Regions from separate parts of the Blastococcus sp. SYSU DS0973 genome, predicted to be linked through region 1. Evidence: riboswitches for the same ligand, from Rfam matches in the RefSeq annotation. Region 1 holds a riboswitch; the other holds the start of a gene.
What was found. Region 1 has a riboswitch for cyclic di-AMP ahead of ACI791_RS08260 (aggregation-promoting factor C-terminal-like domain-containing protein). Riboswitches for the same ligand answer to the same signal wherever they lie in the genome.
Positions count from the first base shown of each region.

Region 2: another riboswitch for cyclic di-AMP. It lies ahead of ACI791_RS00850 (LysM peptidoglycan-binding domain-containing protein); the one in region 1 lies ahead of ACI791_RS08260 (aggregation-promoting factor C-terminal-like domain-containing protein).

Region 1 covers NZ_JBJHAN010000003.1:315,712-320,112, forward strand. The annotation lists gene ACI791_RS08250 (hypothetical protein) at 1-130, opposite strand, end outside; gene ACI791_RS08255 (glycoside hydrolase family 3 N-terminal domain-containing protein) at 317-1,552, shown strand; gene ACI791_RS08260 (aggregation-promoting factor C-terminal-like domain-containing protein) at 1,653-2,498, opposite strand; cyclic di-AMP (ydaO/yuaA leader) riboswitch at 2,693-2,840, opposite strand; gene ACI791_RS08265 (class I SAM-dependent methyltransferase) at 2,960-3,622, opposite strand; gene ACI791_RS08270 (SDR family NAD(P)-dependent oxidoreductase) at 3,822-4,401, opposite strand, start outside.
Region 2 covers NZ_JBJHAN010000001.1:169,571-173,971, reverse strand. The annotation lists gene ACI791_RS00865 (response regulator) at 1-500, shown strand, start outside; gene ACI791_RS00860 (VOC family protein) at 566-949, opposite strand; gene ACI791_RS00855 (hypothetical protein) at 997-1,311, opposite strand; cyclic di-AMP (ydaO/yuaA leader) riboswitch at 1,635-1,809, shown strand; gene ACI791_RS00850 (LysM peptidoglycan-binding domain-containing protein) at 1,817-2,695, shown strand; gene ACI791_RS00845 (class I SAM-dependent methyltransferase) at 2,794-3,501, opposite strand; gene ACI791_RS00840 (APC family permease) at 3,529-4,401, opposite strand, start outside.

The sequences.
Region 1 (4,401 bases):
GGGACGTCGCACTGCCGGCCAGGGTGCGGGCGCGGTCGGTGAAGAACCGCAGCTGGCTCACGAACTCGTCGATCGACCGCCCTACGATCCCGCTCTGCGGGTCGGTGCGGTCGCCGTCGGCCTCGGTCATCGCTCCCCCTCCGGCTGTCCTGCCCCCCGACCCTAGGCAGGACGGGCCGACGGTGCCCGGTCAGCCGTCGGCGGTGCGGTTCCGGATCTCCTCCTCCGTCGCCCGGGTAGCGGCTCAGGGTCCCCCGACTCCGACACGGCCACCACCTCCCCGGCTCCCGGGGCGGCCCGGGCAACACTCGGGGAGATGTCCACACACCGCACGACGACGTCCCGGGCGGGTTCCGCACCCATCCGACGGCCGGACCGGGCGCGGTCCCTGGTCCTCGCGACCGTCGTCGTCGCCGCGCTGACCGGCTGCGCCTCCACGCCCGTCCGACCGGCCTCCTTCTCCGGCGGCGGACCCGCGACGGCCACCACCACTCCCCCATCGCCCGAGCGGACGTCGACGGACGTGTCCGTGGACGCCGTGCTCGCCGGCCTGGACCGCCGGTCCCAGGTGTCGCAGCTGTTCGTGGCCGGCGTTCCGCTGGACGGGCTTGGCGCGGGCACGGCCGTCGTCGGCGAGGGGGTCGGTGGGGTCTTCCTGCAGGGCCGGACCACCCTGGCCGCACCGGAGCTCGCCGCCACCACGGCCGCCTGGCAGGAGGCGGCGCCCGGTCCCGGCCTCTGGATCGCCGCCGACCAGGAGGGCGGCGCAGTCCAGACCCTCAAAGGTTCCGGGTTCGACGTGCTCCCGCCGGCGGTGGAGCAGGGCTTGCTGCCGGCCGGCGAGCTGGGTGCGCTCGCCGACCGGCTGGGGGCCGCGATGTCCGGTGCCGGCCTGAACCTCAACCTCGCCCCGGTGGCCGACGTCGTCCCCCCGGGCACCGAGGCGGGCAACGCGCCGATCGGCGCGTTCGGCCGGCAGTACGCCGGCGCCGGTCCCGCGGTGGCAGCCGCTGCCGCGACGGTGGCCGACGGGCTGGCCTCGCACGGCGTCGTCCCGACGTTCAAGCACTTCCCCGGCCTGGGCCGGGTCTCCGAGAACACCGACACCACCAGCGACGTCGTCGACCCGGTGACCGCCGCCGGCGACGAGCAGGTCACCGCCTTCGCCGATGCGCTCGCCCGCACCGCGGCCGACCCGTTCGTGATGACGTCGTCGGCGACCTATCCCCGAATCGACCCGGAGGAGCAGGCCGCGTTCTCCCGCGCCGTCGTCACCGACCTGCTCCGCGACCGGCTGGACTTCGACGGGGTGGTCGTCTCCGACGACCTCGGTGCCGCCGAGGCAGTGGCGGACATCCCGCCGGGCGAGCGCGCCGTCCGCTTCCTCGCGGCCGGGGGCACGCTGGTGCTGACCGTCGACGCCGGTCTGGTGCCGGAGATGGTCGACGCCGTCGCGGCCCGGGCGGAGACCGACCCCGCCTTCGCCGCGACCGTCGACGCGGCCGTCCGCACCGCCCTCACCGCCAAGGCCGAGGCCGGCCTCCTCGGCTGAGCCCGGAGACGACGAAATCGGCGATCTCGCCCCCATCACGTGCGTGAAGGGGGCGAGATCGCCGATCTCGTCGGTGGGCGATCGGGGGAGCCAGCTCCGCTCAGTACCAGCCGGTCGCCCGCGAGTGCGACCACGCGCCGCACGGCGAGCCGTAGCGGTTCTCGATGTAGATCAGCCCGGCGTCGATCTGCCGGTAGCCGTCGGAGGTCTTGGCGATGCCCGTCCCGGCCCACGTCGAGTTGAGGAACTGCGGGATGCCGTACGCGGTGCTGGTCGGGTTCTGCGCGTTGGGGTTCCAGCCGCTCTCCTTGCCCCACAGGCTCTCCAGGCAGCTGAACTCGCCGGCGCTGCCGACCTTGCTCATCGCGTACTGCTTGAACGACCCGGCAGGGGCGGCAGGTGCCGCCGGGGCGCTGGTCGCGCGCGCCGGAGCGGGGGCGGCTGCCTGGGCGCGGGCGGCCTCGGCACGAGCCGCCTCCGCGCGCGCGGCCTCCGCGCGCGCGGCCTCGGCACGGGCGGCCTCGGCACGGGCGGCCTCCTCCGCCGCGCGGCGGGCGGCCTCCTCGGCCGCGATGCGGGCCGCCTCCTCGGCGGCCCGGCGGTCGAGCTCGGCCTGCTCCGCGGCGGCCCGGGCCTCGGCGGCCGCAGCCCGCTCGGCGGCGCGCTCGCTGCGGCTCGCCGCCAGCGGGGCGAGGCTGTCGACGGCGGACTCCACCGTGTCGGCGGCGGGCGCCTCGGCGGTGATCCCGAGCTGCTCGGCGACGCTGACCGACGCCAGTTGCGGCTCGTCCTGCGCGGTCGGCTCGTCGGTGACGACGACGTTGGCGATCAACCCGCCGGCGGCGACGACGGCCAGCAGCAGCGCCGGACGGCGGACCCGGCCGACGGGACGACGTCCGCCCTCGGGCCGGAGGGCGCGGGTGATCGAGGTGGCGCGAATCTTCATGGGGAGGAACTGCTCCAGGGGCAGGGCACAGCGGGGCAGCGGAGGCTGCACGGACTGCTGCGGGGTGGTCGAGTGGCAGCGGCGGTCGGGCGGTGCGCCCGGGCGCTCAGCGCGGGGAAGGCGCGCGCGAGGCCCCGTACCGGCTGCAGTTCCGTACAGGGTGGGCCCGCAGGCTCGCCATGCGGCGGCTCTCCGTTTCTTCCGTCGTGCCGCCTACCGGGTTAGCTGACGGATTCGGGCGGGAAGCGGCCCTACCCGCGCCGCCACGTGCTCGGCGCGCGATTCACCCCAGTGCTGCGGTGGGTCCCCGGCTCGCCCGCAACTCGACGGCAGCGGGCGACTCGGCGGCGCCCGGCGGACCTCCCCGGGCGGGGAGAACGAACGGCCGGACGGGACCCACGGTATCCAGCGTTATCCGTTCGTGACAATCCCTCGCCGGGAAAAGGAACATGACGCGACCCTCAGGGCAACCGCCAGACGGTCGTCCGGCGCACCGGTGCGGGCCGGCCTGGCGACGGTTCGGTGTCGGGCACGTCGTAGGCGGCCAGGGACTGCAGCCGGTCCTCCGGGAGGTAGACACGCCCCGGATCGCCGACCAGCACCTCCACGCCGCGGGCACGTGCGGCCTCCAGGAAGGGCAGCACCCGGTCGGTCATCTCGCGGTCGTAGCAGACGTCCCCGGCCAGGATCACCGCCACGTCCGGCGGTTCGGCGCCCAGCACGTCGCCCACCGGCGTGATGCCCGGCGTTCCGTTCCGCTCGGCGTTCACGATCACGGCGGTCAGCGCGAAGGGGTCGACGTCGCTGGCGAGCACGGACGTCGCCCCGGCACGGACCGCCGCCACGGCGACCAGCCCGCTGCCGGCGCCGAGATCCAGCACCGCCCGCCCCGCGACCAGGTCGGGGTGGTCGAGCACGTACCGCGCCAGCGCCTGGCCGCCCGGCCAGGCCGCCGCCCAGAACGGCGGATCGGTGGAGGTGCGCCCATGCTCGGTCTCCATGGCCTCCCACAGGGCGACGACGTCGGCGGCCACCAGCAGCTCCACCTCGGGCACCAGTTCGGGCCGCACCGCCCGGGTGTGGGCGCGGACGAACTCCGGGGGGACGGAACGGTCGGCCGACACCGAGGCAGTCAACCGCACCGGCGGGACGACGGCGCAACCGAGGTGCCGTCGCCCAGGCCTGCGGCGCCCACGACGGCAGCTTCCCCCGGTCGGCCGCAACCCAGCGCCTCGTCGACCACCACCATCGGGCGTTGCTCCCGGCGTTGCAGGTGCTGATCCGGGGACGCCTCGGGGAACGCTCCCCGAGCGCCGCGACCGGTCAGCTCGTCGGCTTCGCCGGTGCCGCCCGACGGGCGATCAGCCGCCAGTAGCTGCCCGGCACGAGCCGCACCAGCACGTCGGGAACCTTCGCGGTCCAGCCGATCAGCAGCCGCGGACGACGACGCTCGATTGCCGCGACGATCTGTGCGGCAGCGTCCTCCGGCGGCATCCGGAGCAGCCTGGCGAACTGCTTGCGCCCCTTCTCGTACTCCGCCACCGACACGCCCGAGCCGGTCCGGGCGCTCTCGGCGATGCGCGTGCGGATGCCGCCGGGGTGCACCACCGTCACGCCGATGCCGTCCTCGGCCAGCTCGTGCCGCAGCGCCTCGGTGAACCCCCGGACGGCGAACTTGCTGGCCGCGTAGGCCGCCTGGCCGGCCGGGGCGACGATGCCGAAGACGCTGGACAGGTTCACCACGTGTGCGCCGGGGTGCGTCCTGAGCACCGGCAGCAGGGTGTGGGTGAGCCGGACGACGGCGCGCACGTTGATCGCCATCACCCACTCGAACTCCTCCAGGGTGACCTGGTCGAAGCGCCCGCCGAGCGCGGCTCCGGCGTTGTTGACCAGCAGCGTCGTC
Region 2 (4,401 bases), on a different contig from region 1:
GTCCCGACGTGGCCCTGCTCGACCTGCAGATGCCGGGACTCACCGGAGTCGAGGTCACGAAGCGCCTGCAGGAGCTGGTGCCGGCCACCCGGGTGCTCGTGCTCACGATGATCGAGGCCGACGAGACGGTGCTGGCCGCGATCCGCGCCGGCGCTTGGGGTTACCTGCTCAAGGGGGCGGGCCAGGAGGAGATCGAGCGGGCCGTCCGCGCCGTCGCCGGGGGACAGATGGTCTACGGCGCCGGCATCGCTCCGCGTGTGATGGCCTTCTTCACCGCCCGGTCCGGTGCGGTGCTGCCGCCACTGCCGGAACTGTCCGACCGGGAGCGGCAGGTGCTCACACTGGCCGCTGAAGGTCGCACGAACGCCGACATCGCCCGGCGGCTGTTCCTGTCGGAGAAGACCGTGCGCAACCACATGTCGAGCATCTTCACCAAACTCGGCGTGACCGACCGTGCCTCTGCCGTGGCCCGCGCCCGCGACGCCGGCCTGGGTAGATAGCTACCGGCGGAGCCGGTGGCCCAGCAGCGCGCCGGGCCACCGGTGCCCTCCGCGTCCGCGTCGGCTCAGCGCTGGTCGCGGCGCAGGGGATGGTCGTCGGGAACCTCCACCACGACGATCCGGACGCCGTCCGGATCCTCGATCCACATCTCGACCAGCCCCCATGGCTCGAGCCGGGGCGGCTGCGTGACCGTCACGTCGGCCGACGTGAGACGGCGGTGTTCGGCGGCGACGTCGCGGACCTGCAGCCACAGCGCGAGCCCCTTCGGGCTGTCCGCCGACCGACCGGAGACCTCCAGCAGCCCGTTGCCCAGGAAGAAGACGACCCCCGGATGCTCTGGGGGTCCGAACTCGCGATGGACCGCCAGGCCCAGGACGTCTCGGTAGAACGACTGCGACCGCTGCGGATCGGACGGTCGCAGCAGCATACGGCTGCTCAGGATGTCCATGGCGCCATCCTCCCTCGCACCGACCAGGTGGGACGCCGCCGCGGGGCTCAGGCGGCGATCGGGTGGTGGTGGCAGCGCCCGCCGATGGTGGTCCGGGCCCCGCACGGCGCACCGGCCTTGGTCCGGCCGCCGCTCTCTCCGCAGCGAGCCGGCGACCCCGGCTGCGTGGGCACCGGCCCGGCCAGGACCGGGCGGGCGAAGGGCAGGACGACGGCGTCGTGCCCCGGCGCCCGGGCGGCCGAGGGGGCGGCGGCAGTGGTGGTCACGTTCTCGCGATGGCCGGCACGACGGCGCAGGGCCGCCGCGGCGGTCAGGCCGGCGGCGAAGGCAGCGATCGCGGTGGCGGCGTGGCTGGTGCGCATGCCTGTGTCATCGGCAGTCCGGGAGGCCGGCGGAACGTCCGCCGACCGGTTCGCCGCCGGCGTCGAGCGCTGGCCGGGTGCCGGTCACCCGGGGTTGGACCACCGGCTGCCGGCCGCCGTCTGCACCGGCCAGGGTCGGGACCGCCCGAGCCGTCGCCGTCGAGGGCTGCGGCCCGTTCCGGCCGCAATCGTTCCGCTCTGTGCGCACGTCCGGTCACCCTGCGTCCGCCGCCACGGTGGGTCCCGGGAAAAGCCGGGCATGGACTCCTGCCGCCCCTCCCGCTCTGCCTACGGTGCCCCATGTCCGCCGATCGGCGGAACCGGATGGCGTACCGCCGAACCTGCCCCCGCCACCCGGCTACATCGAGACGATGGGCAGGCGCGGGGGACCCACTCTCGCAGGACCGGGCCGTCAGGCCCTGGGGTGAAGCCGTGATCCGCGGCCGGGCAGCTCTCGCCCGAACCCGACAGCTAACCCCGCAGGCGGCGAGAGGCTCACATCCCCATGCGCAATCGCTCCCAGGGGCGGCACCGTGCCGCCCGCACGTCGGCCGTGGCCGTCGTGGCACGCCCCGCGGCAGTGCTCGCGGCAGCATCGGCCCTCTCCTTCACCGGCCTGGCTTCCGCCGCGGCCCACACCGGTGAGCACACGGTGCAGCCCGGTGACACGCTGAGCTCCCTGGCGGCCGCCCACGGCACCTCGTGGCAGACCGTCTACGACGTCAACCGCGCCACCATCGGCGCGAACCCGAACGTCCTGCGCGTCGGGCAGGCGCTGTCCATCGGCGGCTCCGCACCGGTGGAGGCCGCTCCGAGCACGGCTGCGGGCTCGTACACCGTGCAGGCAGGGGACACGGTGGGCAGCATCGCCGCCCGCCACGGCACCACCTGGCAGCAGCTGCACGCCCTCAACCTGCAGGTGATCGGTCCCAACGCGAACGTCCTGCGGGTCGGTCAGCGTCTCGCCCTCAGCGGCGGGGGCGGCCCGGCCGCCGTCGTGGACGCGCCGGTGCCGCGGGCAAGCCGGGCGGAGCGGCCGGCTGCGGCTCCTGCCGCGTACGACGTGTGGGCCCCCCACGTGCGGCCCGCCGTCCAGGAGGTCGCCGAGCGGTTCGGCATCCCGACGGTCCTCACCCGGCCCGGCCACAGCCCGGCGCAGGACCGTGCCGCGGACTTCATGGTCTACGACGACCGCGCCGCCGGTGACGCGATCGCCCAGTACGTCGTCGACAACGCCGCGCGGTTCGGCGTCGACTACGTGATCTGGCAGCAGCGGATCGCCGCCTCGTGGACCGGTTGGGCGTGGCAGGGCATGGCGGACCGGGGATCGCCCACCGCCAACCACATGGACCACCCGCACGTGGCCTTCCGGACCGCCGGCTGACCACCGGCGAGCGTCTCCTGCCGCCTTCGGCAGGAGACGCTCGCCACGCCGGTGGCCGCCGGGTCGTGCGTGGGCGTCCGGCCCCGCATGCCGGTCCGTCAGACGGCGACGGCGGTGACGAACGTGCAGATGCCCTCGCCCGAGTCGGCCCGGTGCCGCAGGCCGATGGCCGCCAGCAGCGCCGTCTCCACGCGGTGGGCCAGGCGCCGGGGGCCCTCGTACCAGGTGCTGCCGCCGGTGGTCACGGTGACGTCGGTGAAGCCGGCCAGCCGGACGTGCTCGACGAGCATCCAGTCGGGGAGGATCGAGATGTGGCCGGGCTGGTGGTAGTGCTTCGGCCCGAAGATGAACGGCGCCCCCCGGAGGAACATCTTCAGCCGGGAGTGCGGATGGGTGATGTTCGGCGTGCTGACGACCAGCCGGTCGCCGGGCCGGAGCAGCGACCGGATCGAGCGGAGCACCTTCCGCGGGTTCTCGACGTGCTCGAGCGTCTCGACGCACACGACCATGTCGAAGGGGCCGCGGGTCTCCTCGGTCCACACCGGGTCGTCGAGGTCCAGCCGGTGGATCCAGTCGTGCGGCGGGTCGAGGTCGGTGGGCACGACGTCGAACCCGGCCTCGCGCATCCGGCACGCCAGTGCTCCGCAGCCGGCACCGACCTCGAGGATCCGGCCGCCCTCGGGCAGTGCCTGTTGCACCAGTTCGACCGCGTACTCGTGCACGCCCGGAGCGGCGTGGACACCGTGCCCCTGGTAGGACCAGATGGCCGCGGTGCGGTGGCTGGAGGAGTGCTCGTCCACGGTCACGTCCGGAGTCTGACCTACCCGCGGCCGCTACGCGCGGTCGTGCGCCGTGGAGCCCGGACCTGACGTCCGCAGCCGGACCGCCCGGTACAGCACTCCGGCGGCCAGCGTGCCCGTTCCGGCCAGCACCGACGGCCACGGCAGGGTCGCCGCCAGCGCCAGGCAACCGACGACACCGGCCACCTGCACGCCCCGCGGCCAGCGCCGGTGGCCGGCCGCCTGGGTGAAGGCGGCGACGTTGGCGACGACGTAGTACAGCAGCACGCCGAACGACGAGAACCCGATGACCGCGCGCAGGTCGACGGTGAGCACCAGCGCGCACACCACCGTGCCCAGCGCCAGCTCCGCGCGGTGCGGCACGCGGTGGCGTGGGTGCACCGTGGCCAGCGCGCGCGGGAGGTCGCCGGTCCGCGCCATCGCCAGCGACGTCCGGCCCACCCCGGCGACCAGCCCGAGCAGAGCCCCGAGCGCGGCGGCGGAGGCCGCGATCCGGACGACCGGTGCGGCCCACGCCCAGCTCCCGGCCGCGACGGCGTCGGCGAGCGGGGTGGCCGTTCCGGCGATCCCGACCGGCCCGAGGACGAGCAGCAGCGTTCCCGCGACGATGGCGTAGACGGCGACCGCGATGCCCAGCGCCAGCGGGATGGCGCGGGGGATGGTGCGGGCGGGGTCGCGGACCTCCTCGCCCATGGTGGCGATGCGGGCGTAGCCGGCGAAGGCGAAGAAGAGCAGCCCGGCCGACTGCAGGACGCCGTACCAGCCGTCCGGTCCGGCGGTCCAGCCGGTGAGCCGGGCCGGGTCCGCGGCGCCGGGAGCGAGGGCGGCGAGGACCGCCACGGCGAGCCCGGCCAGCACGACGCCGACCAGCACGCGGGTGAGCCCGGCGGTCCGGGTGACCCCGTG